DNA from 3 places in the Pseudomonas sp. Leaf58 genome. Region 3 is predicted to be linked to each of the others. Evidence: riboswitches for the same ligand, from Rfam matches in the RefSeq annotation. Region 3 holds a riboswitch; each other region holds the start of a gene.

Region 1 (4,399 bases), 340 kb from region 3:
GCTGCGCGGCAAGGATGCCGACCTGGGCCAGGCCCTGCTGGATCAGCTCGATCACATCGGCGTCTTCGGACGGGCCGCAGCGCAGCTCGGTATGCGGGTAGTGCTGGGCAAAGCAGGCCATCACCGCGCCCTGGAAGGTGACGCTGTAGCTGTCCGACATTACTACCGAGACCAGCGCCTCGACGTTTTCCGCCAAGCGTACCGCCAACGCATCGAGTTGGGCGCTGGCATCGAGAATCGCCTCGACATGGCTCAGCACCTGCCGGCCAGCGTCATTCAGCGTGGGGTGGCGGCCGCCACGGTCGAACAGAGGGCAACCCACATCGGCCTCGAAATTGGCGATGGCGATGCTGATGGTGGACTGGCTTTTGCGCAGCTTGCGCGCTGCGGCGGAGAACGAACCCAGCGAGGCGGCTTCGACAAAGGCGACTAGAGCTTCGGGAGAGTAGCGCATGGTATTGATAAAACTGATAGTAGCTATGTCGCGAGTATCAGTTCTATCAAAGAAAATAGGAAGCACGACTCACGCAATGGATGGAATTGCAATGAAAAACAACGTCTCCTTCACCGAACGCCTGGTCCATGCCGTCGGTTATGAGGTCTTCGCCGTGCTGCTGTGTGCGCCACTACTGTCCTGGGTCATGGGCAAGTCGCTGGCGACGGCAGGGGCGCTGGCAGTGACGCTGTCGGTGATCGCCATGGTGTGGAATATGGTCTACAACGCGCTGGTCGACCGTTACGTACAGGTCGAACGTATTCACTGGACCGCCCGCGCACGCTTTGTGCACGGCCTGGGCTTCGAAGCCGGGCTGGTGGTGTGGTGCCTGCCGGTAGCAGCGTGGATGCTGGATATCTCGTTGCTGCAGGCGTTCATGGTGGAGCTGGGCTTCTTCGTGATCATCTTGCCCTACACCGTGCTGTACAACTGGGCCTTCGACAAAGCCCGGCATTTGCTGATGCAGCGTCGCCTTGCATGAATATGCGGCCCGGCGCTGGCTGGTGTAGGAGCGGCTTTAGCCGCGAACACCGGCGTAGCCGGTGCCCTTCGCGTCAACCCATAAAAAAACGGGGCATGCCATTGCTGGCATGCCCCGTTTTTTCATACCGCTAAAACGCCTCAGGCGACTTTGACGATCCAGCCAGCCGGTGCTTCTACATCACCGCTCTGGATGCCGGTCAGCTCGTTGTAGAGCTTCTGGGTAACCGGGCCGACCTTTTCCAGGTCGTGGAACACATGCAGCTTGCCGTTGTACTCGATGCCGCCGATCGGGGTGATCACCGCAGCGGTACCGCAGGCGCCGGCTTCGATGAAGCGGTCCAGTTTGTTGATCTCGACATCGCCTTCGATCACGGTCAGGCCCAGGCGCGATTGCGCCAGTTCCATCAACGACAGGCGGGTGATGCCTGGCAGCACCGAGGCCGATTTCGGGGTGACGAACTCTTTGTTGGCGGTGATGCCGAAGAAGTTGGCCGAGCCGACCTCCTCGATCTTGGTGTGGGTCAGCGGGTCCAGGTAAATGGCGTCGGCGAAGTTGGCCTTCTTCGCTTCAGCGCCTGGCTGCAGGCTGGCGGCGTAGTTGCCACCGACCTTGGCTGCGCCGGTGCCTTGCGGTGCTGCGCGGTCGAAGCTGGAAATCTGGAAGTTGTGCGGCTTCATGCCGCCCTTGAAGTACGAGCCAACAGGGATGGCGAAGATCGAGAAGATGAACTCGGGGGCGGTGCGCACGCCAATGTTGTCACCGGTGCCGATCACGAATGGGCGCAGGTAGAGGGCGCCTTTACCGTGCGGTGGGACGAATTTTTCGTTGGCCTTGACCACTTGCTTGCACGCTTCGATGAACACCTCGGTTGGCACTTGCGGCATCAGCAGGCGGGCGCAGCTGCGCTGCATGCGTGCGGCGTTCTGGTCCGGGCGGAACAGGTTGATCGAACCGTCCTTGCAACGGTAGGCCTTGAGGCCCTCGAAGCACTGCTGGCCATAGTGCAGCGCCGTGGAGCCTTCACTGATGTGCAGCACGTTGTCTTCGGTCAGGGTGCCTTTGTCCCACTCGCCATTGCGCCATACGGACAGGTAGCGTTTGTCGGTTTTGATGTAGTCGAAACCCAGCTTGTCCCAATTAATGCTTTCGTTGCTCATGACACCCTCATTGTCTTGCAAGTGCCCGATCGCTCGGGCTGCTGTTATATGCGCACCACGCCACCATAATACATCCGTGGCAGATCGGGAACGGCCAGTCACGAAATGGTGGTGGGAAGGTGGTATGAGGGCGGGATTCTGGAGCGCATAGAGCAGCAAGGTGCCTGGCGGGAGGTTTTCGAGTGCCTGTGGGATTGCCTGGCGAAGGTCTTTTAGCGCCTGTGAGATCGAGCGCCGCCCGCACGGCGCTCGATCTCACAGGCGCTGAAAGAGATTCGCCATACAACTCCCCAGGCGCTGAAAGACCTTCGCCAGACACTTCCCAAGGCGCTAGAAAAATCAACACGAGCCAATGGTTGACCACCCGCCAACCACTGCGTAGCCTTGCCACTTCGAGGTTCTTCGGCCAAGCCGAAGCTAAGACGGGAACGCGGTACAAGCCGCGGCTGCCCCCGCAACTGTAAGCACCGACAACGGATCGACACAGCCACTGCGCCAGCGCGCGGGAAGGCGTCATCCCGCCAGCCTGCTGCTCCTGCAGGCAACTGGAACGGTGCGAGCCAGGAGACCTGCCTCGTCACGTTTTCGACTTTCAACCGGGCGGGGTGATCCGGTGGCGAACAAGCCCGGCCGGCCTGGCCCGCGGCTGTCGTCCTGCATGCCCGCGCCAATCTGCCAAGGGCAATGCGACATGAAAACACTGGCCAAGCTCCCCGTCACCATCGTCACCGGCTTCCTCGGCTCGGGCAAGACTACCTTGCTGCGCCACATGCTCGACAACGCCCAGGGCCGCCGCATCGCGGTGATCGTCAACGAATTCGGCGAACTGGGCATCGATGGCGAAATCCTCAAGCAGTGCAGCATCGGTTGCACCGAGGAAGAAGCCAGCGGCCGGGTCTACGAGCTGGCCAACGGCTGCCTCTGCTGCACCGTGCAGGAAGAGTTCTTCCCGGTCATGCGCGAGCTGGTGGCACGCCGTGGCGACCTCGACCACATCCTCATCGAAACCAGCGGCCTGGCCCTGCCCAAACCGCTGGTGCAAGCCTTCCAGTGGCCGGAAATCCGCACTGCCTGCACCGTCGATGCAGTCATCACCGTGGTCGACAGCCCGGCCGTGGCGGCCGGCACCTTTGCCGCCTATCCGGACCAGGTCGATGCACAGCGTAAGCTCGACCCGAACCTGGACCACGAATCGCCGCTGCACGAGCTGTTCGCCGACCAGCTGGCCAGCGCTGACTTGGTGGTACTGAACAAGGCCGACCTGATCGACGCCGAAGGGCTGGCCAAGGTCCGCGCCGAAGTGGCCGAAGAACTGCCGCCAGCGGTAAAAGTGGTCGAAGCCAGCAGCGGCAAGCTGCCACTGGAAGTACTGTTGGGCGTAGGCGCCGAGTCCGAGGCGCACATCGATGGCCGCCGTACCCACCACGACTCGCACCACGACGGCGACGACCATGACGAGCATGACCACGATGCCTTCGACTCCATCTCAATCGACCTGCCAGAGGCCGACGAAAGCCTGTTGCTCGATGCCCTGACCCAGCTGGTGGTGGAGTTCGGCATCCTGCGTGCCAAAGGCTTCGCCGCCATCCCGGGCAAACCGATGCGCCTGCTGGTGCAAGGCGTGGGGACCCGTTTCGACAAGCACTTCGACCGCGCCTGGCGGGCCGACGAGCCGCGCATCACCCGCCTGGTGCTGATCGGCCAGGACCTCGATGCCGCCCAGCTGGAAGCGCGCCTGCGCCAGGCCCTGGGCGCCTGACCCATGCACCTGCTGCGGACCCAGCCCGGCGGCTTCGTGCCGGATGACAGCATTGCCGACCTCGGCCAGACACCGGCCGAGCTGGTGATCCTCTGCAGCGGCGATTCGCACCTGGCATTGCTCGCCGATACCGCCGAGCAATTGCCCGAAGGCTTCCCCAGCCTGCGCCTGGCCAACCCGATGCAGGTGCAGAACCATGCTTCGGTCGACCTGTATGTCGACCAGGTGCTGCGCCACGCCAAGGTTATCCTGGTGTCGCTGCACGGCGGCGTCGGCTACTGGCGCTATGGCGTCGAGCAACTGGTCGAGCTGGCCGCCCGTGGTGTGCAGCTGATCCTGGTGCCGGGCGACGACCGCCCGGACCCAGAGCTGACCGGCCTGGGCACCGTCAGTGGCGCGCAGGCCGAACGCCTATGGCATTACCTGCGCCAGGGCGGCAAGGCCAACGCCATCAACCTGTTCAACTGTTTAGCCAACCAGTGGTTGGGCCGTGACTATGCCTG
Region 2 (4,399 bases), 790 kb from region 3:
TTTCTATTGCGCATAGTCCAGCAGCGATGGCGACGCTGACTCACCTTTTCGCCCTTACGGCGAGTCACTTTTTGTCAAACGCGACAAAAAGTAACCAAAAAACGCTGCGCTCCCATCATCCGGCCCCTACGCTGCGCTCCGGGGTCCCCTCTCTCCGGCCTTGCTCCCGGGAGGACCGCGCTGCAGGCCCCATCCTGGGGCCCAGCGCTTGACGGGCATCCATGCCCGTCACCTCCCTCCGCAAGACCTGCGTTCAGCCTCCTGAAGTCGCGAAGATCAAGATCAAGATCAAGATCAAGATCAAGATCAAGATCAAGATCAAGATCAAGATCAAGATCAAGATCAAGATCAAGATCAAGATCAAGATCAAGATCAAGATCAAGATCAAGATCAAGATCAAGATCAAGATCAAGATCAAGGTCTTGGCTTCTGGTTGCGCACTTCCTTCGCCTCTCGCAAATAGCTGGCTCAGGCCTGCTTGAGCAGCAGCGCTACCCCCGGGAAATACTGCCCCAGTTCGTTATGCAACTTGCGGTAGGCATACGGGAAATACCAGGCGATGGCGCAGGCGGTGTGCTTGTGCAGGTCGTCGACCAGGTCTTGCAGCTCTTCGGGGCTGGCGTGCTGGCCAGCCTTCCACGGGCTGATGAACAGCGCCCCAGCTTTCAATTGGCTGGGGTACGCCACCTGACGGGCGAGGGCGGCGGTTTGCTGCAAGGCGGCTGCCATGTCCAGCCGGGCAATTTTCGGCCAGCGCTGGCTCACACTAAGGTACAGCGCTTCGTCGGCACTGCTGATCGACAGGTCGCAGCGCCCCTCATACTCGCCTTCGTCACGCTGCTTCTTCCCGGCAAATTGCTGCAGCGCCGTTAACTCGGCCTGCCAGGCTGCAGCCGCGAGCAACCCACTGTTGGCGGCAGCGCCATGCCAATAGGGGGCTTCGGCATCGCCGGCAAACTGGTTGAAGCGGTCTACACAGTCGACCCAGCGCTCCAGCACCGGGCCGAGAAACTCCAGGTGTGGGTTGTTGATGATATGGCCTCGCATGCTGCGCTCTCCTCTTGTTGTTGTGATCGCGTCCAGCTGAGGGTGATGGCTATGTGATATCACCCTGTCCAGTGTGGCACACATCGGTAACTTGGCCACTGCCCAGGTGGGGCCTGTGGGCCTGCGAAGCGGCCCGCTCCGATTGACGCTCCGGGTGCAACCCTCTAACCTTCGCGCGTGTTTCAGGTGCCCTGCCAGCCTTGTCTGGGCAGGGTGAAACAGGGAAGCCGGTGGGCGCCAGCATGGCGCGATTCCGGCGCTGCCCCCGCAACGGTAGGTGAGTCGCGGCCGCGCAAGGCCACTGGGTGCCAGCACCCGGGAAGGCGCGCAGGCTTGGGCCAAGGCCCGCTCACAAGCCCGGAGACCGGCCTGATACTGCCAACGGCATCACGGAGGGTGATGCGCAGTGCACCGTGGCGCCCGGCCACGGCCCCTGCGTGTTCTCCGTCTGCCTGCCTTTTACCTGTCGCCGCGCGTTGCCGTGGCGCCAGCCAGCGGAGAGCCCTGATGAGCGAAACCACCGAACGCGACGAACGCCACCTGGCGCGCATGCAGCGCAAGAAGGCGATCATCGACGAACGCATCGCCAATTCCCCTAACGAATGCGGCCTGCTGCTGGTGCTGACCGGCAATGGCAAGGGCAAGAGCAGCTCGGCCTTCGGCATGCTCGCGCGGGCCTTGGGCCATGGCATGCAGTGCGGTGTGGTGCAGTTCATCAAAGGCCGCAACAGCACCGGCGAAGAGCTGTTTTTCCGCCGCTTCCCAGAACAGGTGCGCTACCACGTGATGGGCGAGGGCTTTACCTGGGAAACCCAGGACCGCCAGCGGGACATCGCTGCCGCCGAAGCAGCCTGGGCGGTGTCGCGCCAGCTGCTGCAAGACCCGAGCGTGCAGTTCGTGGTGCTGGATGAGCTGAACATCGCCCTTAAGCACGGTTACCTCGACCTTGACCAGGTGTTGTCCGACATCCAGGCCCGCCCACCGATGCAGCACGTGATCGTTACCGGTCGTGCGGCCAAGCCAGAGATGATCGAGCTGGCCGATACGGTGACCGAGATGGGCATGCTCAAGCATGCCTTCCAGGCGGGCATCCGCGCACAGAAGGGCGTCGAACTGTGAGCCAGCCCCGTCATTGCCCTGCCGTCTTGATCGCGGCGCCGGCCTCTGGCCAGGGCAAGACCACCGTCACCGCCGCCCTGGCCCGCTTGCACCGCAACCTCGGGCGCAACGTGCGGGTGTTCAAGTGTGGGCCCGACTTTCTTGACCCGATGATCCTTGAGCGGGCCAGCGGCGCGCCGGTGTATCAGCTCGACCTGTGGATGATTGGTGCCGAGGAAAGCCGCCGCCTGCTGTGGGAAGCCGCGGGCGAAGCCGACCTGATCTTGATCGAAGGGGTAATGGGGCTGTTCGACGGCACCCCGTCCAGCGCCGACCTGGCGCGCCACTTCGGCGTGCCGGTGCTGGCGGTAATCGACGGCACGGCCATGGCCCAGACCTTCGGTGCCCTGGCCTTGGGCCTGGCACGTTACCAGGCCGACCTGCCGTTTGCCGGGGTGCTGGCCAACCGGGTGGGCAGCCTGCGCCACGCGCAATTGTTGGAAGGCAGCCTGACCGAAGGCCTGCGCTGGTATGGCGGCTTGTCTCGCGAGCGCGGCATCGAACTGCCCAGCCGCCACTTGGGGCTGGTCCAAGCCAGTGAACTGAACGACCTGGACGCCCGCCTGGACGCGGCCGCCGAGGCGCTGGGTGCAAGCTGTGACGCCGCCTTGCCACCGCCGGTGACGTTTGCCGAACCTGAACCGCAAACGGGCGCTGCCTCGCTGGCCGGCGTACGCATCGGCGTGGCACGGGACGAGGCATTCGCCTTCACCTATGGCGCCAACCTCGACCTGCTGCGCAACCTTGGTGCGCAGCTGGAATTCTTCTCGCCATTGCACGACCGCGAGCTGCCGGCGGTAGACAGCCTGTACCTGCCAGGCGGCTATCCCGAGCTGCACCATCACGCCTTGGCTGGCAATGCGCCGATGAACGAGGCAATCCGTGCCCATCACGCCCAGGGCAAACCCTTGCTGGCCGAGTGCGGTGGCATGCTGTATCTGCTTGATGCGCTGACCGACGTAGCCGGTGAGCGTGCCCAACTGCTCGGCCTGCTGCCGGGCGAGGCGACCATGCAGAAGCGCCTGGCGGCCTTGGCACTGCAGGCGGTTGAACTGCCAGAAGGTACCCTGCGCGGCCACACCTATCACCACTCGCTGACCAACACCGCGCTGGCGCCGATCGCCCGTGGCTTGAGCCCCAACGGCGGGCGCGGCAACGAAGCGGTGTACCGCCTGGGGCGGTTGACGGCTTCCTACGTGCACTTCTATTTCCCCTCCAACCCGGATGCGGCGGCGGCGCTGTTGCGACCATGAGCGAGCACGCTTTCAGTGACGCCGAGCGCGCCGCGATCTACCGGGCCATCGGCGAACGCCGCGATATGCGCCATTTTGCCGGTGGCGAGGTGGCTCCAGAGCTGCTCGGCCGCCTGCTGGCCGCCGCGCACCAGGCGCCCAGCGTCGGCCTGATGCAGCCCTGGCGTTTTATCCGCATTACCCAACGCGACCTGCGCACTCGCATCCAGGCCTTGGTCGAGGCGGAGCGGGTGCGCACTGCCGAGGCCTTGGGCGAGCGCTCCGACGCCTTCATGAAACTGAAGGTGGAAGGCATCAACGATTGTGCCGAGTTGCTGGTGGCCGCCCTGATGGACAACCGCGAGCCGCATATCTTTGGCCGGCGCACCCTGCCGGAAATGGACCTCGCCTCGCTGGCCTGCGCCATCCAGAACCTGTGGCTGGCGGCCCGTGGCGAAGGGCTGGGCATGGGCTGGGTGTCGCTGTTCGACCCATTGGCGCTGGCGGCGCTGCTGGGCATGCCGGCCGGGGCCAAGCCAGTCGCGGTGCTGTGCCTGGGGCCGGTAACGGCGTTTTATCCGGCACCCATGCTGGCGCTGGAAAACTGGGCCGAACCACGGCCCTTGAGTGAAATGCTGTTTGAGAACCAATGGGGAGAACGCCAATGAGCGTGGCCTTGCTGACCGTGGCCGGGGTGGCCCTGGATGCCTTGCTGGGCGAACCGCAGCGGCGCCACCCGCTGGTGGCCTTTGGCAACATGGCTGGCAACCTTGAGCGCCGCCTGAATGCCGGTGGGCGCGGCTGGCGCAGCCACGGCGTCAGCGCGTGGTTTTTGGCGGTGGTGCCGCTGACCTTGTTGGCGCTGATCCTGTCCTGGCTGCCGTACATCGGCTGGCTGGTCGATATGCTGGCGCTGTACTGCGCGGTAGGGCTACGCAGCCTGGGTGAGCATGTGCTGCCAG
Region 3 (4,399 bases):
CGGTGCAGGAAGAAGGTTTCGCGGACGTGGTCCAACAGCATGAACAGGATTACCAGGCCGCGCAGGGCATCGATGCTCTGCAGGCGCTGGGTGAGCAGGGTGGGGGTTGCGCTGGCGCTTGTCATGGAAGGTCGCTGGTGGGAATGGATGTCAAATGAAACGTTATCTTATAACTAAATTGGGGTGGGTTGGTAGCGCTTTGTGCTGGCTTCTTCGCGGGCAAGCCCGCGCCTACAGGGAAGGTGTAAATCCTGTCGGAGCGGGTTTACCCGCGAATGGGCCGCCACAGGCAGCTCAGATCAGAAGCTGTAATCCACCGTCGCGAAATACGACCGTGGCATTCCCATCAGCCACTGCTGGCCACTGAACGCCGACTGCACATATTCACGGTCGAACAGGTTGTTCAACTGCAACCCCAGCCGTACATCCGGCAACACCTGCCAGGCGAGGTTGGCATCGACCACGGTGTACCCGGGGGCGCTCTGGGTGTTGGCGGTGTTGGCATAGCGCTCATCTACATAGCGCGCGCCAATGCCGGCCTCTAGCTGCTGGCCGAAGCCTTTGTTCAGCCACAGGTTGGCCGTACGCCTTGGGACGTTGGCCGGCCGGTTGCCCGCGCGGTCCTGCGTGACGCCGCCCACAACTTCGTCGAAGTCGTCATACCGGGCGCGTACCAGCGAAGCGTTGGCCGACACCTGCCACTGGTGCGCCAGCGCCAGTTCCACGGTCGCCTCCAGGCCATCGGACGTCTGCTGGCCAGCCTGTTGTTTGTCGTGGCTGATAGGGTCATCCACCAGCAACTTGCGCTTGACGATGTGGTAGGCCGCCACAGTCCATTCGCCACGGCCGTCCCAGAAGCGCTGTTTCAGGCCCAGCTCGGTCTGCCTGGCCTCGGCCAGGTCGTAGTGCATCTGGTTGGCGCTGAGGCTGATGAGGTTGTCGACCCCGTCCTCGCTGGTGGAGTACTGGCCGTACAGCGACAGGTCGTCGTTGACCGCGAACACCAGCCCGGCACGCCAATTGCCAACTTGCAGGCTACGGTCGCTGCGGCTGTGGTTGGTCAGTTTTGCCTGGTCGATGTGGTTCTGGTCGCGGCGTACCCCGGTGACCAGCGACAGGCGATCGGTCAACTGCAGACGGTTTTCGGCAAACAGGGCGAACGTATGGGTGGTGGACAAGGTTTGCGGGCGCAACGGCGAAGCGCTGTGGAACCAGCCCGGTTGCGGTTGCCACGGGTCGAGGTAGTCGCCGCCCACATCGGTGTAGGGCGCGTTGCTGTCGACGTTGAAGCGGACCTTGTTGTATTCGGCGCCGACCACGGTCTTGCTGGCCAAGTTGAACAACGTATGGTCGAGGGTGAACGCCTGGCGGTCACCGAACTGTTCCTGGTTGTGCTTGATTTCCAGGTAGCTACCGCGCAGCAACTGCTGGTGTTCGGCGTCCCAGCTGTAGTCCTCGGCGTTGCGCCAGTGGCGGCGGCTTTTCATGTAGTACAGCTGGTTGCTGGCGCTGAGGTGGTCGCTCAGCGTCCAGTCGGTGTTCAGCCGGGTCCATTCATCAACATACTGCTGCACGTCGTTGTGCACGTTGTAATTCTGTTTGCGCAGGCTGCTGCGGTAGTGGCCGTCGATCAGCGGGGTGCCGTAGTAGTTGGCAGGTTGCGCATCGCCACGGTCGTGGGCGAGGGTGAAGCTGAGGTCGTCGCTGGCATCGAAGCGCAACGCGGCGCTCACGGCGAGGCTGCGCGAGGTGGTGCGGTCGACCCAGCCGTTGCCGGCCTGCTGGTTCAGGGCCAGGCGGTAGCTCAGGCGCTCGCTGAGCCTGCCGCCGCTGTCCAGGCCGAGCTGCTGGCGATCCCACGAACCATAGCCTAGGCGCAGGTGGTTGCGTACCTCGCCGGCAAACGGCTTTTTCGGGATCACGTTGACCACCGCACCGGTGGCGCCTTCACCGTACAACACCGAGGCCGGGCCGCGAATCACGTCGATGCGCTCGACCATCCACGGGTCGACCGGGAACGTTTGGGTGCCGGCACCGGTGTACAGGCGTGCGCCATCGAACAGCGTCATCACCGAGTTGTGCCCGGTAAAGCCGCGGGCCGAAAGGCCGGTGCCACCATCGCCTGGTGAGCCGATGTAGGTGATGCCCGGTGACCGGGTCACCGCGTCCTGCACGGTAAGGTTGTTGCGCTGCTGGATCTGCACGGCGCTGAGGCTGCTGGTGCTGGCGGGGGTTTCCAGGGCGCTGAGGCCCAGGCGCGAGCCAGCCTGGGTCGGGGTGGCCAGGTCGATGGTATGGCTGTTGAAGGTGTCGGTGACGGCCGTGGAGGGCAGGGCCAGGGGTTTTCGGTCGAGGTCATCGGCCAAGGCCGGCAGGGCAACGGCCAGGCAGGCCGTCAGGGGGTGAAGCTTGAACATACGGGACATGTCGTTCCACTGCTGCAGGAATGAATGGATCCCGGTGGAAAACACGCAAAGGCGCACCGTGCATGCAGGCGCGCGCACGGATACCGGCCCGCGCCCGCCCACCGCGGGTTGCCAAGTGAAGCTTCAGGCCGGTCTCCGGGCTTGCGAGGGGCATGAAACCTTCACCTTCCCATGCACATGCACAGTGGTATCTCGAAGGGTTCGCTCGCTTACCGTTGCGGGGGCAGCGCCGGACTTGTCGTGGGCAACACGACGCACCGGCTTCCCGTTTCACCTTGCGCGCGGCGGCGCAGGGCACCTGAAACTGGCGCGCATCTGACCATTGAAACGCAGGGGCGTCAAATTCGCTGGGGTGATTGGGGGGCCAGACCTGCGAGAGAAGGTTAGCGCCCGCGCCGCCGCGACACCCGCGCCTCGATATTCTTGCGCCCGATCAGCAGCGCTGGCTTCTCCACCACCGGTTCATCCGCCAGCCACTTGTACATCACCAGGCAATCCACCAGCCCCAGGCGGGCATGCCGATAGGCCTTGGGCAAACGGCCGACGGTTTCGAAGCCCAGCTTGTGCCACAGCGCCACCGCCACTTCGTTGGTGGCCACCACAGAGTTGAACTGCAGGGCCAGGAAGCCTTCCTGACGTGCCAGTTTCTGCGAGTGCTCGCACATCAGCCGCGCCACCCCCCGGCCGCGTGCCTGCTCACTGACCATGTAGCCACAATTGCCCACATGCCCGCCCGGCCCGGCGGCATTGGCCTTGAGGTAATACGAGCCGAGCAGCTCGCCGTCTTCCTCAGCCACCAGCGTGCGCACAGGCAGCTCCAGCCACAGCTGGCGGGCCTGTTCGACGTTCATGGCGGGGTCGAATGCGTAGGTTTCACGGGCCTGGATAATGGCCTGAAAGGTGGGCCAGAAGTGTTCGAAGTCTTCGGCTGTCATGGGGCGGATGTGAATCATGCGGAATCCTGCAAAGGCTGGGCCGCCCAGTCTGGGTAACGCGGCGCCGTCGCGCAAGGGCGGCGGCGCCGTTGCTAGTCAACCGTTGGCCTTGCCCACCGCATCCATGGCCCGTGCCGAGTAGACCAGCGCGGCACCGGCATTCATCGCCACGGCCACGCCGAGGGCCTCGGCGATTTCCTCACGGCTGGCGCCGTGCTTGACGGCTTGCTGCGAATGCACGGCGATGCAGCCGTCGCAACGGGTGGTCACGGCCACGGCGAGCGAGATCAGCTCACGGGTCTTGGCGTCCAGGTGGTTGGTCTTGGCCCCGGCACCGCTGGCGGTCATGTAGCCGGCCACGGTGTCGGGGGAGAGTTGCTTGAGATCGCCGATGCCGGCCATCAACTGCTTACGGTAGGCGTCCCAGTCCATCATGCTCATCGTCTTCACCTTGGGGAGGTTGCGAGTGGAGCTTTCAGGCTAGTCGAAGAGCGAGAAGTGTGAGACTTGTACTTTGGTGGGTGTGCGCAGGCCACTCTTGCCATTGGCCGTAAAGGCCGCTTTAAACAATCAGATGTAGAGGAATACCAGCACCAGCGCCGCCACGAATGCCCACTTCTCCAGGTAGTAGCGCATGCGGTTGCGCTTCTTCAGCGCTTTGCCACGTTCGCGGATCTTGTAGATGCGGGTAAACAGCCGGTTGATGCCACCGGTCTTGTCGCCGGCAGCGTTGGGCGCGGCGGCAGCGGCCATGACGTTGCGGCTGAACCAGCGGTTGAACGCGGTCGCCCAGCGGTACTTCAGCGGGCGTTCGACGTCACAGAACAGGATGATGCGGTTGTGCTCGGTGGTGTTGGCCGCGTAGTGGATATAGGTTTCATCGAAAACCACACCCTCACCATCGCGCCACGAGTACTTCTCACCGTCCACGTCGATGTAGCAGCCGTCGTCGTTCGGTGTGTCCAGGCCCAGGTGGTAGCGGTACGAACCGGCATACGGGTCGCGGTGGCGCACCAGCTTGGCGCCGGGCGGCAGGGT

The links. A riboswitch is a leader RNA that binds a small molecule or an ion and turns the genes downstream of it on or off. The one in region 3 is predicted to bind cobalamin.
Region 1: linked by a shared signal. The riboswitch ahead of cobW (cobalamin biosynthesis protein CobW) and the one ahead of DV532_RS09815 (TonB-dependent siderophore receptor) in region 3 are both predicted to bind cobalamin.
Region 2: linked by a shared signal. The riboswitch ahead of cobO (cob(I)yrinic acid a,c-diamide adenosyltransferase) and the one ahead of DV532_RS09815 (TonB-dependent siderophore receptor) in region 3 are both predicted to bind cobalamin.

Annotation. Positions count from the first base shown of each region.
Region 1 covers NZ_CP032677.1:2,430,082-2,434,480, forward strand. The annotation lists gene DV532_RS11350 (LysR family transcriptional regulator) at 1-454, opposite strand, end outside; gene DV532_RS11355 (multidrug/biocide efflux PACE transporter) at 546-977, shown strand; gene DV532_RS11360 (branched-chain amino acid aminotransferase) at 1,118-2,137, opposite strand; cobalamin riboswitch at 2,516-2,729, shown strand; gene cobW (cobalamin biosynthesis protein CobW) at 2,829-3,896, shown strand; gene cobN (cobaltochelatase subunit CobN) at 3,900-4,399, shown strand, end outside.
Region 2 covers NZ_CP032677.1:1,301,957-1,306,355, forward strand. The annotation lists gene DV532_RS30170 (hypothetical protein) at 222-482, shown strand; gene DV532_RS06110 (hypothetical protein) at 469-1,047, opposite strand; cobalamin riboswitch at 1,215-1,435, shown strand; gene cobO (cob(I)yrinic acid a,c-diamide adenosyltransferase) at 1,555-2,166, shown strand; gene DV532_RS06120 (cobyrinate a,c-diamide synthase) at 2,163-3,458, shown strand; gene bluB (5,6-dimethylbenzimidazole synthase) at 3,455-4,105, shown strand; gene cbiB (adenosylcobinamide-phosphate synthase CbiB) at 4,102-4,399, shown strand, end outside.
Region 3 covers NZ_CP032677.1:2,090,256-2,094,654, forward strand. The annotation lists gene DV532_RS09810 (DUF1624 domain-containing protein) at 1-125, opposite strand, end outside; gene DV532_RS09815 (TonB-dependent siderophore receptor) at 300-2,426, opposite strand; cobalamin riboswitch at 2,535-2,743, opposite strand; gene DV532_RS09820 (GNAT family N-acetyltransferase) at 2,810-3,379, opposite strand; gene DV532_RS09825 (carboxymuconolactone decarboxylase family protein) at 3,458-3,802, opposite strand; gene lpxO (lipid A hydroxylase LpxO) at 3,932-4,399, opposite strand, start outside.